DNA from 3 places in the Streptomyces sp. NPDC026092 genome. Region 1 is predicted to be linked to each of the others. Evidence: riboswitches for the same ligand, from Rfam matches in the RefSeq annotation. Region 1 holds a riboswitch; each other region holds the start of a gene.
What was found. Region 1 has a riboswitch for thiamine pyrophosphate ahead of AB0F56_RS03130 (thiamine ABC transporter substrate-binding protein). Riboswitches for the same ligand answer to the same signal wherever they lie in the genome.

Region 1 (5,360 bases):
AAGGCGACGGGCACGACCATCAGGCCGAGCCGCGCCGCGCTTCCCCGGCGGTCGGGAACTACTTCAGAACGGTCGAGGACCACGACTGGATCCACTGGTCACGCTTCTCGGCGATCTTCTCGGGCGCCATGGTCTGCGGCTTGTCGATCACCACACCGTGCTGGGTGAACAGCTCGGGCAGCTGCGCGCCCTCGGTCACCGGGTTGACGAACATCTGCAGCGGCATGTCTTCCTGGAACTTCTTGGAGATCAGGAAGTCGATGAGCGCCTTGCCGCCTTCGGGGTTCTTCGCCCCGTTCAGGAGTCCGGCGAACTCGATCTGCCGGAAGCAGGTGCCGGTGGAGACCCCGGTGGGGGCGTCCTTCGGCTGCGGCTCGGAGTAGAGGACCTCGACCGGCGGGCTGGAGGCGTACGAGACGACCAGCGGGCGGTCTCCCTTGGCCTGCTTGCCGCCGGCGGAGCCGGAGAACTCCTGGTTGTAGGCGAGCTCCCAGCTGTCGACGGTCTTCACGCCGTTGGCCTTGAGCTTCGTCCAGTAGTCCTGCCAGCCGTCGTCGCCGTACCGCGCGGCGGTGCCGAGCAGGAAGCCGAGGCCCGGGGAGGACTTCTCGGGGTTCTCGACCACGAGCAGGTTCTTGTACTCCGGCTTGGCCAGGTCGTCGAAGGTCTGCGGGGGCGCGAGCTTCTTGTCGGCGAAGTACTTCTTGTCGTAGTTGACGCAGATGTCGCCCGTGTCGATCGGGGTGACCCGGTGCTCCTTGTCGAGCTTCGTCTCGGGCAGGACCCGGTCGAGCCCCTTCGCCTCGTACGGGACGAAGATCCCGTTGTCGAGCGCGCGGGAGAGCAGGGTGTTGTCGACGCCGAAGAAGACGTCGCCCTGCGGGGAGCCCTTGGTCAGGATCTCCTTGTTGACGGCGACGCCCGCGTCACCGCTCTTGAGGACCTTGACGGTGAAGCCGGTCTGCTTGGTGAACTCCGCCAGGACCTCCTTGGAGGCGTTGAAGGAGTCGTGACTCACGAGGGTCACGGTCTTCGGCGCGGGCTCACCGCTCTTGCCCGCCGCGTCGCGGATGTCCTCGGTACCGCACGCGGCGAGCGTCGTGACGCCCAGCGCGGCGGCGATCGCCGCAGCGACCATCTTCTTGGTGCTCACTGAAATTCCTCCTGGGTGTGACCAGGAAGAGACGCGGCCCTGCCCACCGGGAGGTGGGCAGGGCGCAACAGCTCGAGTTGCGACCGAACTTCCTACCCAGAATGACCTGGGCGAGGTTCAGAGGGTCTGCGGTCCGATGACCGCACTCTCAGCGCTGTGGCGCTCCCCTGTCGGAATATGGAGATGTGTTCGAGCACAGACTACAAGGTCAGCGCTCCGAGGCCGCCAGCTGTCCACAGGCACCGTCGATCTCCTGCCCGCGGGTGTCACGGACGGTGACCGGAACACCGTGGGCGGCGATGGCCTCGACGAAGGCCTTCTCGTCCTCGGGCCGGGACGCGGTCCACTTGGACCCGGGCGTCGGGTTCAGCGGAATCAGGTTCACATGGACCCGCTTGCCCTTGAGCAGCCGCCCGAGCAGGTCGCCCCGCCAGGCCTGGTCGTTGATGTCGCGGATCAGGGCGTACTCGATGGAGATCCGGCGGCCGGACTTCTCGGCGTACTCCCACGCGGCGTCGAGGACCTCGCGGACCTTCCAGCGGGTGTTGACGGGCACGAGGGTGTCGCGCAGCTCGTCGTCGGGGGCGTGCAGCGAGACGGCGAGCCGGCACTTGAAGCCCTCGTCGGCGAAGCGCAGCATCGCGGGCACGAGGCCCACGGTGGAGACGGTGATCCCGCGCTGCGACAGCCCGAGCCCGTCCGGCTCGGGGTCGGTGAGCCGCCGGATGGCACCGACGACCCGCTTGTAGTTGGCGAGCGGCTCGCCCATGCCCATGAAGACGATGTTGCTGAGCCGCGCGGGCCCACCGGGCACCTCGCCGTCCCGCAGGGCGCGCATCCCGTCGACGATCTGGTGCACGATCTCGGCCGTCGACAGGTTCCGGTCGAGCCCGGCCTGCCCGGTGGCGCAGAACGGACAGTTCATCCCGCAGCCGGCCTGCGAGGAGATGCACATGGTGACCCGGTCCGGGTACCGCATGAGCACGGACTCGACGAGCGTGCCGTCGTGCAGCTTCCACAGGGTCTTACGGGTGGTGTCGTCGTCGCACGAGATGTGCCGGACCACGGACATAAGGTCGGGCAGCAGCTCCCCCTGCAACTTCTCGCGGGAGCCGGCGGGGATGTCGGTCCACTCGGCGGGGTCGTGGGCGTACCGCGCGAAGTAGTGGGTGGACAGCTGCTTGGCGCGGAACGGCTTCTCGCCGATCGCGGCGACGGCCTCCTTGCGCTCGGCGGGCGTGAGGTCGGCAAGGTGCCGCGGCGGCTTCTTGGCTCCGCGGGGCGCGACGAAAGTGAGTTCTCCGGGCTTGGGCATGGTCCTACCAGTGTCGCAGAGGAACGGAGAAGGGCCCGACGAATGGGGGCACCCCCATAGCCCCGGAGGGGCTATGGGGGAGGACAACGGGCGCTTCACCTACAAATTCGCAGGTCAGGTGGTGCCGACGAAGACGACCAACAGCAGCCAGACCACCGGAGCCGTAGGCAGCAGGGAGTCCAGGCGGTCCATGATGCCGCCGTGACCGGGCAGGAGCGTGCCCATGTCCTTGATGCCGAGGTCGCGCTTGATCATCGACTCGCCGAGGTCGCCGAGCGTCGCGCTCGCCGCCACCGCGAGGCCGAGCAGCAGGCCCTGCCACCACGAGCCGTCGTCGATCAGGAACTCCATGCACAGCGCGCCCGCCGCCATCGCGAACGTGACCGCTCCGAGCAGGCCCTCGCGGGTCTTGCCGGGGCTGATCCGCGGTGCCAGCTTGTGCTTGCCGAAGCGCCAGCCGATCGCGTACGCGCCGGTGTCGCTGACGACCGTGAGCAGCAGGAACGTGAGGACCCGCTCCGCACCGTCGTCGGCGGTGAGCATCAGCGCCACGAACGTCGCCAGGAACGGCACGTAGAACGCGGCGAAGACGCCCGCCGTGACGTCCTTCAGATAGCCCTCGGGCGGCTCCGTCATGCGCCACACGAGGACCGCGAGGGCGGTCAGGGCCATGGCGACCCAGGCCCCCTCCGCTCCGCGGACGTAACCGGCCACGACCATCGCCGCGCCACCGACCGCCAGCGGGACGAGCGGGGCCTTGATGCCCTTGCGCTCCTGGAGGCGGGAGGTGAGCTCCCACAGGCCGACGACGACGGCGACCGCTATGACGCCGACGAACGCGGCCTTCCAGATGAAGAGGGACGCGATGATGACGGCGCCGAGCCCGACCCCGACTCCTATGGCCGCGCCCAGGTCGCGCCCCGCGCTCTTCTTCTGCGGGGAAGCGGGCCGGTTCGGGCTGGACATGGGCTCCTGCGGGTGCTCGTTCGGCGTCTCGTCACGGAACAGGGGACCGCTCGGCTGAGCGGCCCCCCGGTCGTGGTCGTCCTGGTGATCGCCGGCGGGGACGTCGGGCACGATGGGCATGGGCCGAGTCTGCGCCGCCTGCAGCCCATCGTATGCGGGACCCGCCGGGGCAGGCCCCTGGTCGGGCCCCCAGTAGCCGGAACCGGCCGGGGCCCCCCAGGAAGAGTCGTTCATCAGACCTCGAGCAGCTCGGCTTCCTTGTGCTTGAGCAGCTCGTCCACCTGCGCGACGTACTTCGCGGTGGTGTCGTCGAGCTCCTTCTCCGCGCGCCGGCCCTCGTCCTCGCCGACCTCGCCGTCCTTGACCAGCTTGTCGATGGTCTCCTTGGCCTTGCGGCGGACGGAACGGATGGAGATCTTGGAGTCCTCGGCCTTGCCCTTGGCCACCTTGATGTACTCGCGGCGGCGCTCCTCCGTCAGCTCGGGGAACACCACACGGATGATGTTGCCGTCGTTGCTCGGGTTGACGCCGAGGTCGGAGTCGCGGATCGCCTGCTCGATGTTGCGCAGCGCGCTCTTGTCGAACGGGGTCACGACAGCCATGCGCGGCTCGGGAACCGAGAACGACGCCAGCTGATTGATCGGCGTGATCGCACCGTAGTAGTCGGCCACGATCTTGTTGAACATCGCCGGGTGCGCACGCCCGGTGCGGATCGCGGCGAAGTCCTCCTTGGCGACCACGACGGCCTTCTCCATCTTCTCCTCGGCCTCGAGGAGGGTCTCTTCGATCACCACTTGCTCCTGCGTGTCGTCGCGTCTTGTCCTGCACGGTTTTGCGACCGGCAGGGCTCTGTCCGTCCCCTCGCGGGGAGGTACCCGGTTCGAGCCGAGGCTCAGGCCCGGGTGCCCTGGTCGCTCACGAGAGTGCCGATCTTCTCACCCTTCACCGCGCGCGCGATATTGCCCTCGGCGAGCAGTTCGAAGACGAGGATCGGGAGATTGTTGTCGCGGCACAGGGTGATGGCGGTGGCGTCGGCGACCTTGAGGTCGCGGGAGAGCACCTCGCCGTACTCCAGCGCGTCGAACTTGACCGCGTCGGGGTTGGTCTTCGGATCGGAGTCGTAGACCCCGTCGACGCCGTTCTTGCCCATGAGCAGGGCCTCGGCGTCGATCTCCAGGGCGCGCTGGGCGGCCGTGGTGTCGGTGGAGAAGTACGGCATGCCCATACCGGCGCCGAAGATGACCACGCGGCCCTTCTCCAGGTGGCGCACGGCCCGCAGCGGGATGTACGGCTCCGCGACCTGCCCCATGGTGATGGCGGTCTGGACGCGGGAGTCGATGCCCTCCTTCTCCAGGAAGTCCTGGAGGGCGAGGCAGTTCATGACGGTGCCGAGCATGCCCATGTAGTCGGAGCGGGCCCGGTCCATGCCGCGTACCTGCAGTTCGGCGCCGCGGAAGAAGTTGCCGCCGCCGATGACGATCGCGATCTCCGCGCCGTCGCGGACGACTGCGGCGATCTCGCGTGCGATCTTGTGCACGACGTCGGGGTCGACGCCGAGACCGCCGCCTCCGGCGAATGCCTCGCCGGACAGCTTCAGCATGAAGCGGCCGGCCTTTTTGCCGTGGTTGTCGTCGCCCTGTACGGCGCTCTGGTTCATGGAGATCTCCTCGTGCACATACGACGAAGGCCATTGCCGGTGGGTCCTTGCGGTTTCCCGTACGGCAATGGCCTCCTCGTCAGATCTGCGGTCGTCCTGCGCGAGCGCGGACGACTGCTTCAGACCCTACCGGGGTCCGGTGTCCGTCGCGTACGGACTCAGATGCCGACCTTGATGCGCGTGAAGCGCTTCAGGGTGACGCCGGCTTCCTTCAGGATCTGCTCGACGGACTTCTTGTTGTCGAGCGCGTACGGCTGACCGAGCAGCGT
Region 2 (5,360 bases), on a different contig from region 1:
TGTTCGGCAGCACGCGGATCGAGAGCTTCTCCAGGACGGAGAGGACCGAGCCCCGCACGGTCGGGTCGAGCCGCCGCATGGCGACCGTGGTCAGCTCGGTGCCGCTGACGGCCAGGGAGCGTTCGAGGATCTCCAGGCTCGGGGCGCCGCCCGTGCCGAGGATCAGCCGGGAGGAGAACTCCGTACCGCCGAGGAGGAAGGTGTCGTCGGACATCGCGCTCAGCCTCCCTGGACGGCGGTGAGGACCTCGACCCGGTCGCCCTCGCCGAGGACGGTCGCGGACCACTGGCTGCGCGGCACGACGGTCTCGTTGACGGCCGCCGCCACGCCCGAGGGCGCGGTGGTGAGCGTGGTGACCAGGGCGTCGAGGGTCGTGGGCGCGGCGAGGACACGCGCCTCGCCGTTGACGGAGACGGTCGTGTTCGTGGCGGTCATGCGGGCTGCTCCTGTCGTACGGGGGAGAAGCGGCGGGGAGTGAAGGGGCGGGCCTCGTCAGGAAGCGCGCCGGTGGTGAGGAACTCGGCCATGACGTCGCCGGTGACCGGAGTGAGCAGCACGCCGTTGCGGTAGTGCCCGGTGGCGAGGCGGAGGCCGTCGAGCGCGGTCGGGCCGAGCAGCGGCGCGTTGTCCGGCGACCCGGGGCGCAGGCCCGCCAGGGTCTCGGTGAGCGGCAGCTCGGTGAGGCCGGGGACCAGCTCGTGGGCGTCGCGGAGCAGCTCGTACACCCCGCCCGCCGTGACGGTGGTGTCCCAGCCCAGCTCCTCGCTGGTCGCGCCGACGACCAGCTCGCCGTTCTCGCGCGGGACGAGGTAGACGTGGCTGCCGCGCACGACCGCCCGGACGGTCCGGGACAGGAACGGCGCGAACGCGGGCGGCACGGTCAGCCGCAGGACCTGTCCCTTGACGGGACGTACGGGCGGCAGGACCTCCGGCGGTACGCCCGCGAGCCGGCCGCTGAGGCTGCCCGCGGCCAGCACGACCTGGTCCGCGGTGAGCTCGGTGCCGTCGGCGAGCGTCACGCCCGTGGCCCGGTCCCGTACCACCGTGAGGCGTTCGGCGAGGCTCCGGTGGAAGACCACCCCGGCCCGCTCGCAGGCGGTGACCAGGGCGGCGGCGAGGCGGCGCGGATCGACCTGGTGGTCGCCGTCGACCCGCAGTCCGCCGCGCACGCCCGGGGCGAGCATCGGCTCGAGGCGGCGGCACTCGCGCCCGTTGAGCCACTCCGACTCCAGGCCGGAGCGGATCTGCAGGGCGTGCAGATCGCGCAGATGGGCCCGGTCGTCGGCGTCGAGCGCGACGGCGAGCGTGCCGCAGGCGCGGTAGCCGACGTCGTGCCCGGTGGCTTCCTCGAGTTCGGCGACGAACGCGGGGTAGCGGTGCGCGGAGGCGAGGTTGAGGGCGAGCAGGGTCTCCTCGCCGTAGTGGAGTTCGGTGACGGCGGCGAGCATCCCGGCCGCCACGCGGGCGGCCCCGCCGCCGGGTTCGGGGTCCACGACCGCCGTGCTCAGCCCGCGCTGCGCGGACCGCCAGGCGGTGACCAGGCCGATGATGCCGCCCCCGACGACGAGAACGTCGGAGGTACCGCCTGTGCTGCGGGTACTGCCTGTACTGCCCGTACTGCGTGTACGCGACATGGGCGTCCAGCCCCTCCCTTCGCCGGCATGACCCGGATCAGGTTCGTACGGTCGGAGGCCGGCCAGCCTCCCTCTCAGCCCGGTGCGTCCGGGCTCCCGCGAGTGCTCTACGTTGACCGTCAGCCTAACCCCAGCCCCCGACGCCCAGTAAGGGAGCCTCCACCGTGCCCCGTTCTCTCGACGGACTCGTCCTCGCGCCGGTCGCCGACCAGGCCCCCGGTCAGGTCGGGACGCGTACCCGGTTCACGTACCACGAGGAGGAGGGCCGGATCTGGGCCGAGTACGCGGGCGGGGACGTCGTGCGCGGGTTTCTCGTCGGCACGCGCGCGGGGGACCGGCTCGACTTCCGTTACGTCCAGCTGAAGCAGGACGGAACGACCTCTTCCGGGCATTGCGTCTCGCTCGTGGTGGAGCTGCCGGACGGGCGCGTTCGGCTGGAGGAGAGCTGGGCATGGGAGTCCCAGGAGGGCTCCGGCACCAGCGTCGTGGAACAGCTGCCTTCCTGACGGTACGTCAGATAGTTAAGGTGAACGGGTGAGCGAGCAGATGCAGGCAGAGCAGCGGGTCGTCGTCGTGGGCGCCGGGATGGCGGGGGTGCAGACCGCCGTGGCCCTGCGCGAACAGGGCTTCACCGGGGCGGTCACCCTCATCGGGGCCGAGCCCCACCAGCCCTACGACCGGCCGCCGCTGTCCAAGGCGGTCCTCCTCGGCAAGGCCGAGGACTCGGCTTTCGACGTCGACTTCGAGGCGCTCGCCATCGAGCTGCGCCTCGGCCTCGACGTGACCGGGCTGCGCGCCGACGCTCACGAGGTCGACACCGAGGCCGGGCCCGTCCCGTACGACGTCCTGGTCCTCGCCACCGGCGCCGAACCGATCACCCTGCCCGGCACCGAGGGCGTCCCCGGGGTCCACCTGCTGCGCACCCTCGACGACGCCGCCCGCCTCAAGCCCGTCCTGGAGCGCCGCCACGACATCGTGGTCGTCGGCGCCGGCTGGATCGGCGCCGAGTTCGCCACCGCCGCGCGCGAGGCGGGGTGCGCGGTCACCGTCGTCGAGGCCGCCGACCGCCCGCTCGCCGGCGCGCTGCCCGCCGAGGTCGCCGCCCCGATGGCGCGCTGGTACGAGGAGAGCGGCGCCGAACTCCTCACCCACGCGCGCGTGGAGTCCGTCGAACCCGGCACGGTCGTCCTCACCGACGGCCGGCGGCTGCCCGCCGACGCGGTCGTCGTCGGCATCGGCGCCCGGCCCGCCACCCGGTGGCTCACCGGCTCCGGCATCGCCCTGGGCGCGGACGGCTCCGTCACCGCCGACGACCGGCTGCGCACCTCCCTGCCCGACGTGTACGCCGTCGGCGACTGCGCCTCCTTCCCCTCCGCCCGCTACGGCGCCCGGCTCCTCGTCCACCACTGGGACAACGCGCTCCAGGGCCCGAGGGCCGTCGCGGCCGACATCATCGGCGAGACCCCCACGGTCTACGACCCGGTGCCGTACTTCTGGTCCGAGCAGTTCGGCCGCTTCGTGCAGTACGCCGGCCACCACAGCGGAGCCGCCGAACTGGTCCGGCGCGGTGACCCGGCCGACCCCTCCTGGTCCGTCCTCTGGCTCCACGACGGCTCCCTCGTCGCCCTGCTCGCCGTCGGCCGCCCCCGCGACCTGGCCCAGGGCCGCAAGCTGATCGAGTCCGGCGCCAAGCTCGACCCCACCCGCGCCACCGACCCCACCGTCCCTCTGAAGGCCGCAGTCCAGTAAGGGGCTGTCCGGCGGATCATGGCCGGGGCCGCGACGCCTGGCACGGCACTCCCCCAAGCTCTTCGAGCAGGGGGGACCCCCACGCCGCGTTGCCGAAACGCCCCGATAGCTCCGCTATCGAGACGCTCCGGCGCCTTGCGATGCGTCCCCTGGGCCCAGAGGGCCTGGGGAGGCCCCATGCGCCAGACGCCGCGTCCTTTCCGGCCCTGATCCGCCGGACAGCCCCTAGCCCGACTACCGACTGTCAGTCCGGGATGGCAGGCTTGTTCCCGTGACCGAGATTGACGCAAAGACCGATGCTCTCGTCCCCGCCTGGCTCTACCTCCCCGACATCGCGGAAATGCTCGATGTCGAGGTGACGCGCGTGCGGCAGCTGGTCAAGGAGGGCCAGCTCATCGCCGTACGACGCGGCGAGAACAAGGCGCTTCAGGTGCCCGCCGCCTTCATCGACGGCGACAAGGTGGTCAAGGGCCTCTCCGGGACCCTGACCCTCCTGAAGGACGACGGCTTCACCGACGAAGAGATGCTGGAGTGGCTCTTCACTCCCGACCCCACCCTGCCGGGCACGCCCGCGCAGGCCCTCAGCGAGAATCGCGGCACGGAGGTGAAGCGCCGCGCCCAGGCGCTCGCCGTCTGACGCACACGCTCCGAAACACCACAGGAGGCCCTGGGGGCCGGCTCCGCCCGGCCCCCTCGGACCGCCGCACCCAACGGGGGGAACCACCCATGTCCACGCCTCGCGCGCAGCTCGCCGACGCCCGGCTCTACCTCTGCACGGACGCCCGCAGGCGCCAGGGAGACCTGCCGGCCTTCCTCGACGCCGTGCTCTCCTCCGGCGTGGACATCGTGCAGCTCCGCGACAAGGGCATGGAGGCCGGTGAGGAGCTGGAGCACCTCGCCGTCTTCGCCGAGGCCTGCCGTCGGCACGGCAAGCTGCTCGCGGTGAACGACCGGGCCGACGTCGCCCACGCCATCGGCTCCGACGTGCTGCACCTGGGCCAGAACGACCTGCCCGTCCCCGCCGCCCGGAAGATCCTCGGCGAGGACGTGCTCATCGGCCGCTCCTGCCACGCCGAGTCCGAGGTGGACGCGGCCGCCGCCGAGCCCGGCGTGGACTACTTCTGCACCGGCCCCTGCTGGCCCACCCCCACCAAGCCCGGGCGGTACGCCCCCGGCCTCGGCCTCGTGCGGTACGCCGCCGCCCTTGAGCAGGACCGCCCCTGGTTCGCGATCGGCGGTATCGACGAGACGAATCTCGACGAGGTCCTGGACGCGGGCGCCCGCCGCATCGTCGTCGTCCGCGCGATCACCGAGGCCGACGACCCGGCCGCGGCGACGGCCCGCCTGGCCAAGCGGATCCGCGAGCGCTCCGCCTAGCGCACACCCTCCGTGGCGCCCCGACGGGCGGCAGGGAAACCCCGTCCGAACGGTGTCCAAAAAGGTGTCCACGACTCGGACACCACTTCGTCGGCCGCAGCACCCCGTCTAACCTGCCGGTATGGCCCTAGGTACCGCTTCCACCCGCTCGGACCGCGCACGCACGGTCCGCGAGATCCTCGCGTCCGGCAAGCCGTCGTACTCGTTCGAGTTCTTCGCGCCCCGCACCGAGAAGGGCGAGCGGAGCCTCTGGAACGCCATGCGCCGCGTCGAGGCGGTCGGCCCCAGCTTCGTCTCCGTGACCTACGGCGCCGGCGGCACCACCCGCGGCGGCACCGTCAAGGCCACCCAGAAGATCGCCGGCGACACCACCCTCACCCCCGTCGCCCACCTCACCGCCGTCGACCACTCGGTCGCCGAGCTGCGCAACGTGCTCGGCCAGTACGCCGACGCCGGCATCCGCAACATGCTCGCGCTGCGCGGCGACCCGCCGGGCGACCCGCTGGGGGAGTGGGTCGAGCACCCCGAGGGCGTGCAGTACGCAGCCGACCTCGTTCGGCTGATCAAGGAGTCCGGCGACTTCTGCGTGGGCGTCGCCGC
Region 3 (5,360 bases), on a different contig from region 1:
GACCCCACCGGTTCCCAGGCCGCGGCGGGCGCGGGGGCGGCCCCCGCGGGCGGGTGTACGGCACCCGTCGTCACGCCTGGGGGTGACCTTTGGCCACGGCTACGCAGTCCGCCGTTCCTACGCTGATCGGCTCGGTGCAGCGGGCGCTGAGACTCTTGGAGGCCGTGGGCTCCCACGAGGACGGGGCCCCTGCCAAGCAACTGGCGCGTGAGGCGGGACTTCCGCTGCCCACCGCGTACCACCTGCTCCGCACCCTGACGCACGAGGGCTATCTACGCCGCGAGAAGGGTGTGTTCGTCTTCGGCGACGCAGCAGGTCGTCTCGCTGGTGGCGGAGTTCTGCAGAATCGTCGCACCAAGATCGAAGACTCCCTCGCGCACTGGCGCGACGAGATCGGGGTCCCCGTCTACTTCGCGATCTACCGCGAGGGCGAGATCGAACTCGTCGCCGTCGCCGACACCCCCGCCGCCCCCGCCGTGGACGAGTGGGCCGACTTCCGCGAGACGGGGCACGCGCACGCGATCGGGCAGTGCCTGCTCAGCCAACTGGATTTGAAGAGTCGTCAAGACCACCTCGACCGCCATCCGGTGGAAGCCATCACTCCGTACACGGTGCGTAACCAGAGTGCGCTTTTGGAGCGTTTGGGCGGAATGGGGCGAATGGAGCCCCTGGTGGAGCGTCAGGAATATGCGCTCGGCACAGTTTGTGCCGCGATCCCCATCACAGCGGGGTCCACGGCGGCCGCCATGGCCATTTCCCTCCCCCTTCACCAGGAAGAACGGTTGCTGCCCGCAGTCGATCGGCTACGCAATGAGATCGGAAGGCTCCTCAGTTCCTTCGCTTTCTCTATCAGTATCTGAAAAATCACTCCTTGTGATCTGCTAGCCCTTCCAGCACGATTGCGTCAAGAGGGCCATGGGGGATCATTCCTGGCCGTTTTGATAACAGCTTTCAGCAGCCGTGTTTACACAACTGCTCCATCGACTGCGGGGTACATGATGCGAGAGTCGGTTCAGGCCGAGGTCCTGATGAGCTTCCTCGTCTCCGAGGAGCTCTCCTTCAGGATCCCGGTGGAACTGCGGTACGAGACCCGGGATCCCTACGCGGTGCGGATGACGTTCCACCTTCCCGGAGACGCGCCCGTGACCTGGGCGTTCGGCCGGGAGCTGCTGCTCGACGGCATCAACCGACCGAGCGGCGACGGCGATGTGCACATCGCGCCGACCGACCCCGAGGGCCTCTCGGACGTCGCCATCCGGCTCCAGGTCGGCAGCGACCGGGCCCTGTTCCGGGCCAGCGCGCCGCCGCTCGTCGCCTTCCTCGACCGGACGGACAAGCTGGTTCCACTCGGTCAGGAACGGACACTGGGCGACTTCGAGGACAACCTGGAGGCGGCGCTCGGCCGGATCCTCGCGGAGGAGAACGCCGGCTGACCGGTCACTTCGCGCGGCGGCGCCGCCCGCGTCCGGAGGGCCTGGATGAACGCTTCTCCAGCGAGCCCGGCGAGCCGGCTCCGCCCGCCCCGCCGGCCGCTGCCGCTCCCCCCGGCCGGTCCGCCGAGACCACGAGCGCGGCGAGAACGGTCGTGACCGGAACGGAGGCGACAAGACCGATCGAACCGACCAGCGTGCGGACGATCTCCTCCGCGACGAGTTCGCTGTTGGCCACCGTCCCCACGCTGCTCTGCGCGATGGAGAAGAGCAGCAGCAGGGGCAGGGCCGCGCCGGCGTACGCGAGGACCAGCGTGTTCACCACGGACGCGATGTGGTCGCGGCCGATCCTGATGCCCGCCCGGTAGAGACCGCGCGGCCCGAGCCGGGGATCGGCCTGGTGCAGCTCCCACACCGCCGAGGTCTGCGTCACCGTCACATCGTCGAGGACGCCGAGCGAGCCGATGATGATGCCCGCGAGCAGCAGACCGGACATGTCGATGTCCGGGTAGAGCCCGTGGATCAGACCGGTGTTGTCGTCCGTGTTGCCGCTCAGCGAGGCCCAGCTGATGAAGAACGAGCCGAGCAGACCGATCAGCAGCAGCGAGATCAGGGTGCCGAGCACCGCGACCGAGGTGCGGGCGGACAGGCCGTGGCACATGTAGAGCGCGATCAGCATGATCGCGCTCGACCCGACCACCGCCACCACCAGCGGATTCGACCCCTGAAGGATCGCCGGGAGGATGAAGAAGGTCAGGATCATGAAGCTCACGGCGAGCGCGATCAGCGCCATCACGCCACGCATCCGGCCGACCAGCACGACCGCCACGGCGAAGATCAGGCCGAGCACCGCCAGCGGCACCTTGCGATTCACGTCCGTCACCGAGTACTGCAGGTCGCGCGGCGCGTCCGGCGCGTACGCCACCACCACGCCCTGGCCCTCGTCGAGTTGGCGCGGCGCGTCCGGCTGCACGATCTCGACGAACGTACGGCCCTTGTCCGGACCGCTCGTGACCTCGATCGTCGCCTTCTCGCACTCCCCCTGCTGGGCGTTGGCCGCCTCGCGCCCCTCGGGCGTCGAAGTGTCGCCGGTCGGCGGGACCTGAGCGGCGTTCACGTCCTTGCAGTCGACCTGCTCCACCGAGACGACCTTGCCCTGGTACGTCTGCCGGTCGAAGCCGACGCCGGTGCGCTCGTGCTCCGGGGCGCCGCCCGGCCACAGCACCACCAGCCCGACCACGACCGCCGCGGCGAACGGGATCAGGACAGCGGCGATGACCCTGCGCAGGTGCCGGGAGACGGGCGCGGCCGGCCCATGGCTGTGCGAATGGCCGTGCCCGTGGCCCGCGTCGCCATGGGCGCCAGGGCCGTCATGACCGTCGGGTTCAGGGGTCTGCTGCGAGGAAGTCACCGACCGATCATCGCAAGAACGGCGGGGGCCCACTGTTCAGCACGGCCGGATTGACGCTAGCGTGGTGACACCTTTGCACACGCGGGAGCTCGGAGCACCGGGCTGAGAGGGCGCTGATCACCGTACGCGCGTACTGAATGTACGTACGGGAGGAGGCTGCGCCGACCGCCGAACCTGTTACCGGGTAATGCCGGCGTAGGGAGATCGGTCTCATGACCATTCAGGATGCACGCACGCCTGCCACCAGCGAGAACGCCGGCCAGGACGAGCGCAAGCCGGGTTGGCACAAGGGGTACGTCGAGGGCTCGCGCCCCGACCTCCGCGTGCCCGTCCGGCAGGTGCACCTCACCAACGGCAAGGACGTGACGCTGTACGACACGTCCGGTCCGTACACCGACCCCACCATCGACACCGACGTACGGCGGGGCCTGCCGCCGCTGCGCGAGAACTGGATCATCGGGCGGGGCGACACCGAGGAGTACGCGGGCCGCCCGGTCCGTCCCGAGGACGACGGCATCAAGCACACCTCGCCGCGCGGCGGTGGGCTGAAGAACCTCGACGCCGTCTTCCCCGGCCGTCCGCGCCTGCCCCGCCGGGGCCGCGGCGGCGAGGCCGTGACCCAGCTCGCGTACGCCCGCCGGGGCGAGATCACCCCGGAGATGGAGTACGTCGCGATCCGAGAGAACGTTTCTCCCGAGGTCGTACGGGAGGAGATCGCGGCGGGGCGTGCCGTACTGCCGGCCAACGTCAACCACCCGGAGATCGAGCCGATGATCATCGGCAAGCGGTTCCTGGTGAAGGTCAACGCCAACATCGGCAACTCCGCCGTCACCTCCTCCATCGAGGAGGAGGTGGAGAAGATGACCTGGGCGACCAAGTGGGGCGCCGACACGGTCATGGACCTGTCCACCGGCCGCAACATCCACACCACGCGCGAGTGGGTGCTGCGCAACTCTCCCGTGCCGATCGGCACCGTGCCGCTCTACCAGGCCCTGGAGAAGGTCGACGGGAAGGCCGAGGAGCTGACCTGGGAGATCTACAAGGACACGGTCATCGAGCAGGCCGAGCAGGGCGTCGACTACATGACGGTCCACGCCGGAGTCCTGCTGCCGTACGTCCCGCTGACCGCCCGTCGCAAGACCGGCATCGTCTCGCGCGGCGGCTCGATCATGGCCGCCTGGTGCCTCGCGCACCACAAGGAGAACTTCCTCTACACGAACTTCGAGGAACTCTGCGAGATCCTCGCGACGTACGACGTCACGTACTCGCTCGGCGACGGCCTGCGGCCCGGCTCGATCGCGGACGCCAACGACGAGGCGCAGTTCGCCGAACTGCGCACGCTCGGCGAGCTGAACACGATCGCCAAGCGGCACAACGTGCAGACGATGATCGAGGGCCCCGGGCACGTCCCGATGCACAAGATCAAGGAGAACATCGACCTCCAGCAGGAGATCTGCGAGGAGGCGCCGTTCTACACCCTCGGCCCGCTGACCACGGACGTCGCGCCCGCGTACGACCACATCACCTCGGGCATCGGCGCCGCGATGATCGCCTGGTGGGGCACGGCGATGCTCTGCTACGTCACGCCGAAGGAGCACCTGGGCCTGCCCAACCGTGACGACGTGAAGACCGGCGTCATCACGTACAAGATCGCGGCGCACGCCGCGGACCTGGCCAAGGGGCACCCGGGGGCGCAGGAGTGGGACGACGCGCTGTCGGACGCGCGGTTCGAGTTCCGCTGGGAGGACCAGTTCAACCTGGCGCTCGACCCGGACACGGCCCGTGAGTTCCACGACGAGACGCTTCCGGCGGAGCCCGCGAAGACCGCGCACTTCTGCTCGATGTGCGGTCCGAAGTTCTGCTCGATGAAGATCTCGCAGGACATCCGCCGGGAGCACGGCGGCGACCTCAAGGCGGACGAGATCTCGGCCGGTATGGCGGAGAAGTCCAAGGAGTTCGCGGCGGCCGGCAACCGCGTCTACCTGCCGCTGGCGGAGCAGTAACCGGAAGGGCCCGCGATCCACGGGGGGATCGCGGGCCCTTGGGCGCCGCCGCCGGTTCCCGGGGCCCCGTCCGCGCGAACAAGGTGGCCGTGCCGCTCCTGGGGCTCCGGCTCAGTCCGGTCGGTGTTCCGAAGGGCCGATCTCCGGGCCGGTGTGGCCGGGGCCGGTGAAGTCCGGGCTCGTGAACTCGGGCCCGGTGTAGTCGGGGCTCGTGAAGGTGGGGCGCGTTCCGGACGAGCCTTCGTTCGGGCTGGAGAAGTCCGGTCCGCTGTAGCCGAATTTGGCTATGCGGTCGGTGCGCGGCGGTGGCACGGACGGTGGGTCCGGCGGTCCGGGGGCGGCCAGGGCCTCGCGGAGGAACGGCAGGATGCCCCGTTCCAGCAGGGCGCGGCGCCAGGCCTCCCGGGCCCGGGACAGCTCGTCGTCCGCTTCCGTACGGGGTGGGTCGCTCGCGGCCACTTCCGTGGAGCGGTTGCGCAGCGCCGTGACCAGCAGCCCGACGGCGGCGCAGAAGAG

Region 2: another riboswitch for thiamine pyrophosphate. It lies ahead of thiO (glycine oxidase ThiO); the one in region 1 lies ahead of AB0F56_RS03130 (thiamine ABC transporter substrate-binding protein).
Region 3: another riboswitch for thiamine pyrophosphate. It lies ahead of thiC (phosphomethylpyrimidine synthase ThiC); the one in region 1 lies ahead of AB0F56_RS03130 (thiamine ABC transporter substrate-binding protein).

Annotation. Positions count from the first base shown of each region.
Region 1 is NZ_JBEZYN010000002.1:109,295-114,654, forward strand. Features, by position in the region: gene AB0F56_RS03125 (iron ABC transporter permease) at 1-20, opposite strand, end outside; gene AB0F56_RS03130 (thiamine ABC transporter substrate-binding protein) at 59-1,138, opposite strand; TPP riboswitch at 1,225-1,332, opposite strand; gene rlmN (23S rRNA (adenine(2503)-C(2))-methyltransferase RlmN) at 1,362-2,468, opposite strand; gene AB0F56_RS03140 (phosphatidate cytidylyltransferase) at 2,583-3,668, opposite strand; gene frr (ribosome recycling factor) at 3,668-4,225, opposite strand; gene pyrH (UMP kinase) at 4,327-5,091, opposite strand; gene tsf (translation elongation factor Ts) at 5,250-5,360, opposite strand, start outside.
Region 2 is NZ_JBEZYN010000016.1:17,163-22,522, reverse strand. Features, by position in the region: gene AB0F56_RS24670 (thiazole synthase) at 1-214, opposite strand, end outside; gene thiS (sulfur carrier protein ThiS) at 220-435, opposite strand; gene thiO (glycine oxidase ThiO) at 432-1,634, opposite strand; TPP riboswitch at 1,632-1,744, opposite strand; gene AB0F56_RS24655 (hypothetical protein) at 1,799-2,140, shown strand; gene AB0F56_RS24650 (FAD-dependent oxidoreductase) at 2,181-3,383, shown strand; gene AB0F56_RS24645 (Rv2175c family DNA-binding protein) at 3,655-4,020, shown strand; gene thiE (thiamine phosphate synthase) at 4,110-4,760, shown strand; gene metF (methylenetetrahydrofolate reductase [NAD(P)H]) at 4,882-5,360, shown strand, end outside.
Region 3 is NZ_JBEZYN010000004.1:79,572-84,931, reverse strand. Features, by position in the region: gene AB0F56_RS07625 (helix-turn-helix domain-containing protein) at 90-860, shown strand; gene AB0F56_RS07620 (SsgA family sporulation/cell division regulator) at 999-1,433, shown strand; gene AB0F56_RS07615 (YibE/F family protein) at 1,438-2,841, opposite strand; TPP riboswitch at 2,913-3,060, shown strand; gene thiC (phosphomethylpyrimidine synthase ThiC) at 3,054-4,844, shown strand; gene AB0F56_RS07605 (hypothetical protein) at 4,956-5,360, opposite strand, start outside.